One region of the Psychromonas saccharinae genome, then DNA from elsewhere that is predicted to be linked to it. Evidence: predicted binding sites of a transcription regulator. Region 1 holds the regulator's gene; each other region holds the start of a gene.
The links. Region 1 encodes MetJ, which represses methionine synthesis genes. Its sites were predicted from a motif close to TAGACGTCTAGACGTCTA; they were not measured.
Positions count from the first base shown of each region.

Region 2: metA (homoserine O-succinyltransferase MetA) is a predicted target of MetJ. The motif match lies at 2,024-2,041, and genes of this name have one in related genera.
Region 3: metN (methionine ABC transporter ATP-binding protein MetN) is a predicted target of MetJ. The motif match lies at 2,822-2,839, and genes of this name have one in related genera.

Region 1 is NZ_CP195153.1:106,052-110,946, forward strand. Features, by position in the region: gene coaBC (bifunctional phosphopantothenoylcysteine decarboxylase/phosphopantothenate--cysteine ligase CoaBC) at 1-981, shown strand, start outside; gene dut (dUTP diphosphatase) at 1,053-1,508, shown strand; gene slmA (nucleoid occlusion factor SlmA) at 1,535-2,140, shown strand; gene mscS (small-conductance mechanosensitive channel MscS) at 2,143-3,033, shown strand; gene metJ (met regulon transcriptional regulator MetJ) at 3,102-3,365, opposite strand; gene metF (methylenetetrahydrofolate reductase) at 3,585-4,502, shown strand; gene ACR30L_RS00520 (class I adenylate cyclase) at 4,523-4,895, opposite strand, start outside.
Region 2 is NZ_CP195153.1:4,440,102-4,444,996, forward strand. Features, by position in the region: gene metH (methionine synthase) at 1-319, opposite strand, end outside; gene metA (homoserine O-succinyltransferase MetA) at 1,085-2,002, opposite strand; gene ACR30L_RS19860 (GNAT family N-acetyltransferase) at 2,129-2,614, shown strand; gene dinF (MATE family efflux transporter DinF) at 2,600-3,949, opposite strand; gene ACR30L_RS19870 (sensor domain-containing diguanylate cyclase) at 4,057-4,895, opposite strand, start outside.
Region 3 is NZ_CP195153.1:1,811,942-1,816,836, forward strand. Features, by position in the region: gene ACR30L_RS08055 (MetQ/NlpA family lipoprotein) at 90-923, opposite strand; gene ACR30L_RS08060 (methionine ABC transporter permease) at 976-1,662, opposite strand; gene metN (methionine ABC transporter ATP-binding protein MetN) at 1,652-2,686, opposite strand; gene add (adenosine deaminase) at 2,913-3,908, opposite strand; purine riboswitch at 3,921-4,020, opposite strand; gene ACR30L_RS08075 (PfkB family carbohydrate kinase) at 4,062-4,895, opposite strand, start outside.

The DNA of each region.
Region 1 (4,895 bases):
CATATCGAACTTGGTAAGTGGGCTGATCTTGTATTGCTTGCACCAGCAACTGCCCATTTAATTGCGCGTTTACGGGCTGGATTTGGCGATGAGTTATTGACTACGTTGTGTCTTGCGACTACCGCTCCGATTGCGGTTTCTCCTGCGATGAATATGGAAATGTATCTCTCGCCAGCAACGCAGGAAAATATTAGTGTCTTAGCACAGCGTGGTACGTTGATTTGGGGGCCAGGAAAAGGACCACAGGCTTGTGGTGATATCGGTCCTGGTCGAATGCTTGAGCCCGATGATTTGGTCCAACGTGTGATTGCTTTCTTTAACCCAGAAAAAGCGATTTTTGAAGGGATTAATATTACGATTACTGCAGGACCAACCCAAGAAGCATTAGACCCCGTTCGTTATATCAGTAATCATAGCTCTGGAAAAATGGGCTTTTCATTAGCAGAAATGGCTCAGAAAATGGGCGCGAATGTCACTTTGATTAGCGGTCCCGTTAATTTACCGACTCCGACGAATGTTAATCGTATAAATATCAAAAGTGCTTTACAAATGCATGCTGCAAGCATCGACTCCTTAGCACATTGTGATATTTTTATTGCCTGTGCTGCTGTTGCTGATTATCGTGCTGAAGACATTGCTTCACATAAGATAAAAAAACAGAAAGAAATTGATGATTTAACGATTAAATTAGTTAAAAATCCCGATATTATTGCGGATGTCGCTAGCCATGCCAATCGCCCTTTTTGCGTAGGTTTTGCAGCAGAAACACAGGATGTTGAGCATTACGCAGCCGATAAGTTAAAACGGAAAAACTTAGATTTAATCGCTGCTAATAATGTTGCAATGGCAGGGCAAGGTTTTAATAGTGAGCAAAATGCATTAACGGTATTTTCTGCAAATCAACGCGTTGATATTTCTCTAGCAGATAAAAAAGTGGTTGCATTTCAGCTGCTTGAAATTATACGCCAGCATTATAAATAAACAGTTTTGGACGTTTATTTTCAGCATTGGCAATAGTAAATATATTTTTTTAGAAATCACGGATAATAATTATGAAACAAATAGCACTTAAAATTCTTGACCCACGTATTGGTAAAGAATTTCCTTTACCAGAACATGCAACTCCTGGATCTGCGGGGATGGACTTACGTGCGTGTATTGATCAACCTATGGTTATTGCACCAGGGGAAACGCAGTTAATTCCAACGGGGATTGCTATTCATATTGCCGATCCTAGTTTAGCGGCTACGATTTTACCGCGTTCAGGTTTAGGCCATAAGCACGGTATTGTTTTAGGGAATTTAGTTGGCTTAATTGATTCAGATTATCAGGGACCATTGATGGTCTCTTGTTGGAATCGCGGTACAGATGCTTTTACGCTGGAGCCTGGTGAGCGTTTGGCACAGTTAGTTTTTGTACCGGTTGTACAGGCAACCTTTGAAATTGTGGATAGTTTTGAAAATAGTGTAAGAGGTGAGGGTGGTTTTGGACACTCAGGGACGAATTAATTTTATTAACAAAGGAATAGTTAATTATGGTTACAAAAACGGTTAAAAAGAAAGTAAACCGCAAGGATGATATTTTACGGGCATTAGCGATAATGCTTGAGGGGAAGCCAGGGCAACGTATCACCACTGCAAGTTTAGCGGCTCAGGTTGGTGTTTCTGAGGCTGCATTATACCGCCACTTTCCGAGTAAGGCGCGTATGTTTGAAGGGTTAATTGATTTTATTGAGTCTGCTATTTTTACTCAAATCAACCTTATTAAAGAGCAGCAGAAACAAACATTACCTCGAATAGAGCATCTCTTATATTTTTTACTTGGTTTTGCTGAACAAAATCCTGGTTTAACACGTATTTTAATGGGCGATGCCTTATTGGGTGAAAATGAACGTTTACAAACGCGCATTAGTCATCTTTTTTCAAAGTTAGAATCTCAAATTAAACAGATTTTAAGAGAGCGTCCCATGCTCGGTGGCGAGAAGTTTAGTTATGACGAAGCGGTGCTTGCGAATCTTCTGCTTGCCTTTGCTGAGGGACGTATGAGTCAATTTGTACGTAGCCAATTCCAACAGAAACCAACGGATAACTTTAAGGCGCAATGGGCATTTTTTTATAATGAGCTTAATAAAGGAGTTTAATCATGGCCGATAATATTTCAGATTCACCGGAAAATGCAGTTAATGTTGTTAGCGATCAACTAGGTAATAGCGTTGATGCTGTGAGCAATAGTTTAAAATGGGTACTCGATAATCAGGCATTATTACTTGAGTATGCAATTAATATTGGGGCGGCGATATTAACCCTGATTGTTGGTTTGTTTGTTGCGCGTTTAATCTCTTCAGGTTTCCATAAAATGATGAGTAAGCGTAAGTTAGATCCAACTATCGTTGATTTCGTTTCTCATATGGTACGTTATGTCATTATTGCCTTCGTTGTGATTGCAGCACTTGGACGAATTGGCGTACAAACAACATCGTTTATCGCATTACTTGGTGCAGCAGGTTTAGCCGTTGGTTTAGCGTTACAAGGTTCACTATCGAACTTTGCTTCAGGTGTGTTAATTATCGTATTACGTCCTTTTAAAGCGGGTGAATATATTGAAGCAGCTGGCACAGCCGGAAGTGTTACTTCGGTACAAATCTTCGCAACAACGTTAACAACACCTGACAATAAAGTTGTCGTTGTTCCAAATTCATCGGTTTTAGATGGTAATATTATCAACTATTCACGCATGCCAACACGTCGGATTGATTTATTAATTGGCGTTAGTTATGCCGCTGATTTGGCGAAAACAAGACAGGTTTTAGAAAACGTTGTTAAAGCGAATAGCAAGGTATTAGCAACGCCAGAGCCACAAGTTGCAGTTGCAGAACTTGGCGATTCAAGTGTTAACTTAGTGGTGCGTCCTTGGGTAAACGGAACAGATTACTGGCCCGTACGTTTTGAGTTGATGGAAGCGATTAAAAATGCGCTTGATGAAGCGGGTATTGAGATCCCATTCCCACAAATGGATGTGCATATGGATAAGTAATTAATTATTTAATTGCATCAAAAAAGCCCTAGTGCGTTACACACTAGGGCTTTTTTATTTGGGGTGAATTACATTAATTTTTCGGGGCCATTCTTGTCAAGATCTTCATCTTCAGGAAGAGGCTGGCCTGTATAAGCATGTAAAAAAGCTTCACATAATAGTTCACTATTGGTTGCATGGCGTAGGTTTTTAACTTGGCGACGCGTACGTTCATCGGTTAATATTTTCAATACTTTAGTCGGAATTGAAACCGTTACTTTTTTAACCTGTTCACTTTTCTTTCCATGCTCAGCATAAGGGCTGATATATTCACCATTCCACTCTTTAGACATATTTTTACCCCTTATTTTTTGAACGGATATTTTAACCTGAGTTGTATAGGTTAGCAATCTACACATCGGGATGTCTGGAAGTCTGATTAATTTTATTGTGTAGTAAATTCATAATCATGGTTAGTTATTTTCATCTTAATTAAAATATGTTGACAAATATTCATATTAATTTAAATTAATCGTAATTAAAGACGTTTAGATGGCTAAAAGGGAAGAAGTATGAGTGTTATAGAAAAAGTTGATAGTTATTTTTCTGCGCAATATTTAGAAAAATTAAATCAGCATGTTGCTGATATTACGCAGAATGTAGGTGTTTCTTTTGAATTCTTCCCCCCTGCGACGGAAACGATGGAACAAACTTTATGGGGATCGATTGAACGATTGAAAACGTTAAAGCCAAAGTTTGTCTCGGTTACCTATGGCGCAAACTCTGGAACGCGTGATCGCACTCATCAAATTATTAAGGATATTAAAAATAAAACCGGCATGATTGCTGCGCCACATTTGACCTGTATTGATGCTGATAAAGATGAATTGCGTCAAATTGCACGGGATTATTGGAATAACGATATTCGTAGTATTGTGGCTTTACGCGGTGATATTCCTAACGATAGCGTTAAACCCCATATGTATGCAGCTGATTTGGTGTCATTATTAAAGGAAGAAGGTGATTTTGATATCTCCGTGGCTGCTTATCCGGAAAAACACCCAGAAGCCAGAGATCAACAGTTCGATTTGGATGTTTTAAAAAATAAATTTGATGCGGGTGCAAATCGTGCGATTACACAATTCTTTTTTGATGCAGAAACATTCTTACGTTTTCGAGATAAATGTGTAAAACAAGGTATCGATGGTGAATTAGTGCCCGGTATACTGCCCGTTTCTAACTATAAAACATTGGTTAAATTCGCAGGACTGACTAATGTTAATGTGCCTGATTGGATGCATAAACTCTATCATGGTACGGATAATGATCCGATGACTCGCAATTTAATTGGTGCGACGATTGCGATGGATATGGTTAAAGTATTAAGTCAGGAAGGGGTTAAAGATTTTCATTTTTATACGCTAAATCGTAGTGATTTAAGTTATGCAATTTGTCATTCTTTAGGGCTACGACCAGATAGTGAGTGCTAACAAGACAGTTCTTTTTGGTCTTAAATTTTGGGATTGCTTTTGAAGGGAAATAAAGCGACTTGATCATTAGTAATTGACTGAATTTCGTAAAATTGCGGTAGATTGAAATTGATTTGCGCGTCTGTACTATTGGGGGCGCTATTTGTGGACGCATAAAAGCGATTAACATTTTGCACTAAATCATCTTTACTGCCTGAGAAATTTTGGAAGGTTTCAACTTCATTATCTGCATTTGCAATATAAACATTAAAACCTTCAGGATGATTTTCAAAAAAGAATTGTATTAAGCCTTCACTAATATGTGATTTGATTATTTCTGCTGTCTGCAAATAATGTGTGTTTTTTAAGTTAATGACACTCGTTGATAGTTTTAGATTCGAAATATGACTATAG
Region 2 (4,895 bases), 160 kb from region 1:
GATTAATTTCAGCCGATAACGATTCCATTTCGTAATCTGCCATGGCAATAGTTGTTGCATTAAAGGTATTCGTTTCGAGAATATCAGCACCGGCATCTAGATATTCTTTGTGAATACTTAAGATAGTGTCAGGTTGCGTTAGTACCAATAAATCATTATTGCCTTTCACATCACAGGGCCAATCAGTAAAACGTTCCCCTCGGAAGTCCTGTTCTTCAAATTTATAGCTTTGGATCATGGTACCCATTGCACCATCGATAAGAAGAATGTGCTTTTCTAATTGTGCTTTTATAAGCGCACTACGATCACGACCTGACATATATTTCCCTGATACTAAATAATGAACAATGCAAACAACGGATGCACAATTTCGAACCGCAGATATTAACATAAAAGCGCGATGGGTTAGCGTACCAATATAATTTGTTACTTGAAATATTCTATTAACAATAGTGAAAAAATTGAAAGATAGGTTTTTTAGAGGAAAATGTTGCGGTAAAAAAGAGGATTAAAACGGAAACATAAAAAAACGAGCCATCGTTCATAGCTCGTTTTCAATTAAAAAGAACATTGTCATGTCACCATATTAAACAAACATTTTTTATTAATGACTAATTTCAATCATAAAACACTAAGAATTCATCGTATACAAAAATGCGTTTACGCTATGATCAACTCCCTAGCTATAGAAAAGTGGTGAATAACGTGCCAATTTGGCGTTGAGTTGTTTTAAAACAAACTCCTAAAATGTATTACCACTTTTACAAAACTGAGATAAAGTATAAATAATTATTCCCTCCCTAATATAATAAAAAACGATAATTGGTTTTCTTTCAGTCCCAAAACTTATCCGTTCTATTCTATTTGCCGCTAGGCTGATTTGTTACCTAAAGTAACAATAAATTAATTAGAAATAGCCTAATAAGAATAACAATGAAATAATCGCCATCTTTTTATACTGCCTTTAATACACTAATAAATACAAACACTTAAAGTACTTTGTATTACACTAATTCCCTTTAGTGAATTCAGTATAGCAACTAAAAACAGGATTTTTTTCTACCTTTATCACACTTTGACTTAGTTATTTTAAATCCGATAAATCATAAGGTGTTACTTGATAAACACAGTAATTTAACCAATTACTGTAGAGCAAGTTCCCATGGCTTCGCCACGTTGCATGAGGAGCTTGTTTCACATCGTCATTGGGATAATAATTGATAGGTAGCGCAGGGTTAAGACCTTCGCTTAAATCTCGTAAATATTCATTATGTAAGGTTTCTGCATTGTATTCAGGATGACCACTTACAAACACTTGGCGACAATCGGGACTGGCCGCAAAATACAAACCAGCATCGGGTGCATCGGCAAAAATAGTCAAATCGGTATTTTCTAAAATAGTTTCAGAATCAAATTCAGCAAAGCGTGATAAAGGGGCCCAAAAATGATCATCAAAACCACGTACTAAGGGGTGATGGTGATGATGAGTCGTATGTTTATAAATACCCGACAATTTAGTCTCACGGGTTTCCTTTTCAAGATCATATAAATATTTAAATGCAGCCTGTGCAGCCCAACATAAAAAGAGTGTTGAGGTGACATTGTGTTTAGACCATTCCACTATCTCAGTAAATTTATCCCAATAATAAACCTCTTCAAAAGGAATTGTGCCTAGGGGCGCACCTGTAATAATAAAGCCATCCCATTTTTTATCTTTTACACGTTCAAAATCACCATAAAACTTATCAAGGTGATCCTTTGGTGTGTTTTTTGATGCACGCGCGTCTACACGTAGTAATTCGACGTCAACCTGAAGTGGTGTATTAGAGAGTAATCGCATCAACTGTGTTTCGGTCTCAATTTTCTTCGGCATTAAATTTAAAATAAGTACTTTTAACGGACGAATATCTTGAAGACTCGCACGAGATTCAGACATGGTAAAGATGTTTTCTGACTTTAAAATACTTGCAGCGGGAAGACCATCAGGGATACGAATTGGCATTACAATGCTCCATAAAAGTTTTAGACATCTAGAAGTCTAACTGAATTTTAATAAGACAACAAAACATTTATAAAATGATATGCTCTGATGTTCCAACGAATCAACACCGCCACAAAAGGATTTACTATGTTTGACATTATTCAAGCGGATTTAACGCGTCCAGAACATGCACAGGCTTACCTTTCTCTGATGTCTCACTATGCAACGGATCCAATGGGAGGCTCTGAAGACCTCTCTGACTTTACTAAGCAAAATCTTGTAGAGGCACTTTTACAACGTTCCGATGTATTTATTGTGTTGGCATTTAAAGATAATAAACCTGCGGGACTGTTAACGGCTATTGAAGGTTTTTCCACTTTCGCTTGTCAGCCATTACTCAATGTACACGATGTCGTTGTCTATAAGGACTTTCGAAGTCAAGGGATCACTACTTTGCTATTTTCAAAAATTGAAGAGATTGCCAAGCAGCGAAACTGCTGCAAAATCACCTTAGAAGTATTAGCAGGCAATGAGATCGCCAAAAAAGCCTATACTAAACAAGGATTTTCTGGCTATCAACTTAACCCTACATACGGTGATGCATTGTTTTGGACTAAATCATTGCATAATTAACTGCTTATTTTTATCTAGCCTGCTATAAATCCAAAATAAACTCATACCACGTGCCAACATAAAGGCATTCATTGCCAACCATAGGCCATGATTGCCTTGCTCTTCCGCCAAAAACCAGGTGGGAAAATAAACAATACATAGAGAAAAAATCATGCTATTACGCATATTTGTAGCCCGTGTCATGCCGATAAAAACACCATCAAACACATAGCCTAGCATCGAAGTTAATGGAATTAATATTAACCAAGGTAAATAACGATAGGCCTGTTCTTGAACACTCACAATCGAGGTTATTTGGTTGATAATACTTTCACCAAAACAATAAAACAGTAACACTTGCACCACACTAAATAACAATGACCAAAAGATAATAACTTTAATTGCCTCTTTTAGTTTATCTAAACGACGACTACCAATACTTTTCCCGACCAAAGCCTCAGCTGCATATGCCAGACCATCCATTGAAAAAGAGATAAGCGATAAAAATTGCATTAATACCGCATTTGCAGATACAACATCATCACCTAATTTAACACCTTGTAATGTCATAAATGTAAACGCAATTTGCAAGCATAAAGTGCGAAGGAAGATATCACGATTCAACGCAATAAAATACTTGAGCGAAACCCAATTTAATACTGATTTCAACAATACTTGTAACTGCGTTTTATGCCAATCAGGACGAACCATCTTAACAACAAAACTAATACCAACAGCAAGCGCAACGTAATCTGAAATTAATGAAGACCATGCTACTCCCGCTACTCCCCAATGAAAAACAACGACAAATAAAACACTTAAAATAATATTAACGAGATTAGTAATAATCAGCAAAAACATCGGCGCTTTCGCATTTTGCATCCCTAAAAGCCAGCCAAGTAACACCATATTCATCAAAGCCGCTGGCGCACTCCAGATGCGAATAACGAAATACTCACGCGCATAAAACAACACCTGTTCACTACCATCGACAAAATGAAAGGCAATTCGAGCAATAGGCGTTTGCAGCAATAGAATAGCGGAAGCTAACATAACAGCAATAAACATTGATTGAGCTAATAAATGCAGACTTTTTTGGCGATTATTCGCTCCATAGGCCTGCGCAACTAAGCCGGTTGTCGACATACGCAAGAAAATTAATATCCAGAAAAGTAAAGTCACAACCATCGAACCGATGGCGACACCAGCTAGATAATAAGATTCAGGGAGATGACCTATCACAGCAGTATCAACCAAACCAAGTAGTGGAACGCTGATATTAGAAAGCATCATCGGCAAGGCGATGGCAAAGATTTTTTTATGAATAGAACGAGTAAAAAAGTTGGATTTTGTCATTAGAGTAGACATCTTTATTGGCTATCGAGAAAGAAAAACAAATAGTAACATCTAATGTGCTGCAGAAATATACTCAACGCATTGATCACGTCAGCAGGTAAGCCATGCTAGTTATAAAGGCTATTTACTTTATTTTTGCCACTCCCTTTACTCAAATAAAGTAATGTATCGGCTTCTTTTATTAATTCACTCGCCGTTCGACATTGATTATCTAACGAGAAGCTAACGCCAATACTCACGGTGACAATAAACTCACTTTGCTGCCAAGAAAAGCGATGATTATGCAATCGCATTCTAATTTTTTCGGCAATGCTCGTTACCCCCTCAAAAGAGGTGTTTGGTAGAAAAACAATAAATTCTTCACCTCCCCAACGTCCTGCAACTCCATTTTCAGCAACGATATCCAATAAGATACTCGCAAAATACGCAATAACATGATCACCTTGTTGATGCCCATAATTATCATTTACTTGTTTAAAATCATCAATATCAATTAATAAACAGCCAATTGGCTTGGTTTCTCTATATTGCACTTCTAACCAATCATAAATAGCAGAACGATTAAACAGGTTCGTTAATTGATCGTGGGTTGCCTTATACAGCAACTCTTTCTCTAGCAACATTTTCTCGGTTATATCTTCTAAAATTCCCTGAACTGCTGGTAATCCATCCCAATAAATCACATTGTCAGTAATTTTAAACCATCGTTTTTCACCGTCATAACACAAACACTCTGCAATGATATTTTCACTTTCAAGTTTAACGCCTGCAATAAGCGCTTCATTACGTTGTATTGCATGATCTCTACATCCAACAGGCAGTCTGTCTAAAATACTTTGCTGAGATAATACAAATTCAGGCGATGTAGCCCTCATGACATTTGACCACGATTGATTAACTAAAATAGGAACAAAATTTCTATGTAGAACAATAGCCTGCGTAGAAT
Region 3 (4,895 bases), 1.7 Mb from region 1:
TAGTCATAAAAAAGCCCAACATTATCTGAAACAGTATAGGTTGGGCTTTAATCATATAAGGTTATGATTGATGTGTCTGGAAAGTTAGCTTACCAACCTTTAACAACACCATCTTTAAATATTTTCATTGCAGCTTGGTAAACTTCTTCAGATTGATAAGCTTTAACGAAGGTTTTTACATCTTCAGAATCAACATTATCTTCACGACCAACGATTAAGTTAACGTAAGGAGAATCTTTTTCTTCAACAAAAATTCCGTCTTTTTCAGGTGAAAGATTAATGCTGCTTGCGTAGGTTGTATTGATAATTGCAAGCGTTACATCGTCTAAAGAGCGTGGTAGTTGAGGTGCTTCTAACTCCACAATTTTTAGGTTTTTAATAGTACTGTCAATATCAAGTACAGTGGCTGTTAAATCAGCACCGTCTTTTAATTTTAATAGGCCTTGTTTTTGAAGTAACATTAATGAACGAGCAAGATTTGTTGGGTCACTTGGTACTGCAATTTGATCACCGTCTTTTAGTTCATCAAGCGATTTTATTTTGCTTGAATAACCTGCAATTGGATAAACAAATGAGTTACCTGCGATCGCAAATTTATAACCACGATCTTTCATTTGTTGATCAAGGTAAGGTTTATGTTGGAATGCATTTAGGTCGATAGAACCTTCTTCTAATGCGGCATTTGGGGTGATGTAATCAGAGAAAATCACTAATTCAACATCTAAACCATATTTGTCTTTTGCAATACCAGCTGCGACTTCTGCAACTTGGGCTTCAGAACCTGCGATCACACCGACTGTAATTTTATGAGTCTCTGGTGCTTTTGTGGGTTCAACGGCGGCTTCTTTATTATTACAACCTGCTAACGCTAGCGTAGATGCTAAACCTACTACGGTAAATAGGCTCTTAAGATTAAAACGCATTTTATTTCTCCTTTTCAAGGGGATTCCCTGATTTATATTTAATTAAAAACGATTAACGATGATCGACACGTTTAACGAGGTGATCACCTAATGATTGAATAATTTGAACCAAAATAACGAGAATAACGACGGTGATCATCATCACCGTGCCATCAAAACGTTGATACCCATAACGAATACCAACATCGCCCAAGCCACCGCCACCAACGGTACCTGCCATCGCGGAGTAACCGACTAGAGTGACAAGTGTAATGGTGATTGCGTTAATAATGCCGGGAAGGGCTTCGGGTAATAATACTTTTATAATAATTTGCATTGGTTTCGCACCCATTGCCTGGGCTGCTTCGACTAATCCCGATGGAACTTCGAGCAATGCACCTTCCACTAAACGTGCAATAAACGGAATCGCCGCAATAGTTAATGGCACTATTGCTGCTGCGGTGCCAATCGAACTGCCGACGATAATACGGGTAAATGGAATAATCGCCACTAATAAAATAATAAAGGGAATTGAGCGGCCAATATTAATTACCGTACCAAGGACTTTATTAAAGGAGAGTTCTTCTAGTAACCCTGATTTCTTAGTGGTATGCAGTAAAACCCCTAATGGAATACCAAATAAAAAACCAATTAAACCCGCCGCAAAGACCATGGCTAAGGTTTGCTGTAATGCGTCGAATAACAACGCAATAAGGCGTTCATTACCTGTCCACCAACTAATTATTGAATCAAGCGACATAACCTAATACCTCTACTTCTACTTTATTTGTTTTTAGGAAATCGATAGCTTGTTGAGCTGCTTCATCTGGGCCGAACAGCTCCGCTAACATTAGGCCAAATTTAATGCCTCCGACGTAATCCATATTTGAACTAAGAATGGAAATATCAATATTAAATTTTCGTGCAACTTGGCTGATTAAAGGCGCATCGACGGAATCCCCCGTAAACTCAAGGCGTACTAAGGGAGATGAGTTGTCGATTTGCTGGGCAGATAAACGCATTTGGTAATCTTCTGGAATCGATAAATCCAGAGTAGAGCGAATAAATTGACGCGCAAGGTCTGTTTTGGGATGAGCAAAAATATCGCCAACGGGGCCTTGTTCAACGAGTTTCCCATCACCAATAATGGCTACTTCAGCACAAATCCCTTTTACAACGGCCATTTCATGGGTAATTAATAAAATAGTTAGGTTTAACTCTTTATTAATTTTGCGCAGTAATTCTAAAATCGATTGGGTTGTTGCGGGATCTAATGCACTTGTCGCTTCATCACAGAGCAAAACTTTAGGATCCGAGGCTAGCGCACGTGCGATTGCAACGCGTTGTTTTTGACCGCCACTTAAGTTTGCGGGGTAGCTGTCTTTTTTATCACTTAATCCAACCAATTTAAGCAAGCTTTCTACTTTAGTCTTGATCTCACTATTGCTAGTACCGGACAGTTCTAATGGCAGACTAACATTGTCGAACACCGTTCGTGAAGATAACAGATTAAAGTGCTGGAAAATCATCCCTATTTTACGACGTGCAAGGGTTAACTCGTGATTAGAAAGAGCGGTTAAATCAATACCATCAACGATGACATTGCCACTGCTTGGACGTTCCAATAAATTAACACAACGAATTAAGGTACTTTTACCTGCACCTGAAGAACCGATAACGCCGTAAATACAACCTTCATCGATATTAAGATTGATATCACTCAGTGCATTAATAACGCGCTCACCTTGATAAAATATCTTATTGACACTTTTTATTTCTATCATCAAATTTCCTGAATTGAACTAAAAGTAAATATAATCAGATGTTTAAAAGGACTCTGTTTAAGCAGCTGAGTATGATTCTACTCAAATGGCAAAGGGGGATATCAACGTTACCATTAAATAATTAGAGGGGATATTAGGACGTCTAGACGTCCTAGTCAATCGTAACTTAAGATCTACAAAGAATTAATTATACCGATTAATTATATTGATCGGTTTTGGCGGTAAATTACGCAACAAAAGTCAGTAAATATTGCTTTATTTCATCGCCTGTAAAGGCATGTTCAACGCTTGTTTTATAGATATTGACATAATCTTCGCGCGTTAAATTGAAGGTTTCTATTACCTTTTGAACTTCTTTTGTCATTGTTGTATCGGAAACCGTGCGATTATCGGTATTGATGGTGACAGGAACAGCATCTAAATAAAAATCTTTAATCGGATGTTCAATCAGTTTGTTAACGGCTTTGGTCTGAATATTACTACTCGGACAGGTTTCTAGTGCTGTCATTTTTTGTTTCACCAATTGGTATGCCTGTGGGTGACCTTTAATATGAATACCATGACCAATACGTTCTGCACCAAGCTGAGTAATGGCATCGTAAACATTTTGTCCTTCGCCTTGCTCACCAGCATGAATGGTAATGTGGTAACCCTTTTCCTGTGCATATTGTGCATGGGGGATAAATTCTTCGCAGAACCCAGGTGCTTCACCGCCGGCTAAGTCAAAGGCAACTACACCTTTACCAAGAAATTTTGTACCGGCGTCGATCACGGGATTAATTGTTTCCTTGGGCATATGGCGTAGTAAAGACAGAATATAATTGCCTTTAATATCGTATTGGGATTCAGCGCGCTGCATGCCTTGAATAACACTGTCGATGATTTGTTCAACGGTCAGGCCTTGTTCGGTATGAAGTAAAGGGCCAAAACGAACTTCTAAATATTTAACATTTTCAAGCGCGGCATCTTCAAATAGTTCGAAGGAAATACGTTCAAGGGCTTGGGTTGTTTGCATGACGGATAAGGGTAATGCAAAACGTTGTAAATATTCGCCGAGATCAGGACAGGTTTCTGGGGCGATCATTAATTGGCTAATATCATTAATATCAGTGCTAGGTAATTGAATGTTTTGTTGGGCTGCTAAGTCGAGCAGGGTTTGTGGCCGAACGCTACCATCTAAGTGACAATGCAGATCGATTTTTGGTAATGCTAAATAATCCATTGGTTTCTCCCTTTATTAATATTGTGCATTCATAATCAAGGATTTCAGGGCCTTGGTAGAAACTCCCAAACCATATTATCGGGATTATATGAAACATGTGACCGAACATGTTAGCAGTAAGGTTTAATCGCCGCAATTCAAAAGGGCACTAACTTAACTTGCTGGCTTTACATCTTGAGATGACATCAGTATATGCGCTTTTAATTCTTTGCCCGGTATTGAGCTTGGAGTGGACACGGCAATTGCGGCCCATCTTGCACCTTGATTAATCGCCTCAATAATCGGTTTGTCGGCAAGTAATGCATCAATGACTCCGGCTGCAAAGGTATCGCCTGCGCCAGTTGTATCAACGACACTTGATGGAATAGCGGGAACATGAATCGACACATTTTGTTCGTATACCACTGCACCTTGTTCGCTGTCGGTTACTATAAAATGGCGAAGTTGAGGGCCTGCGATACTATGCGCATATTCCCAAATGGATTCATCGCTTTTATTGGTAAACTGATGATGCTCTAGGTCGGATTTTGAGGTGATAAGAACATGGCAAGGGCGTGCTCGTTCATCCTTTGCAAGTTGTGCAACGACGAGTGTCTGTGGAAGCGCTGCATTTGCCCAGACACTGGCATTCACTGCAGACGAATTAATATATAACGCATCCCAGTGTGAAAAGTCAGGTTGGTTTTGTAATTCAAATAAAGGGCGTTCCGGACGGACAATGGTGCGTTCCTTGTCGGGCGTCATCAATAGCAATAACTCTGGCGTGACTAAATTATTTCGTTGTAGCAAACTGCAATCAAGCCCATGTAAACTGGCTTCGGCTAATAACCAATCGGCAGTATCATCATTACCAATTTGACTCACTAACGCGGCGTGGTGACCCGCTAGAATTAATCCGATACCGGTATTCGCACCTCCACCACCGAGGCGGCGGCCTAAATCTTTATAATGATGTCGGTCACCGGTAAGGAGAGGTTTATCTAATTG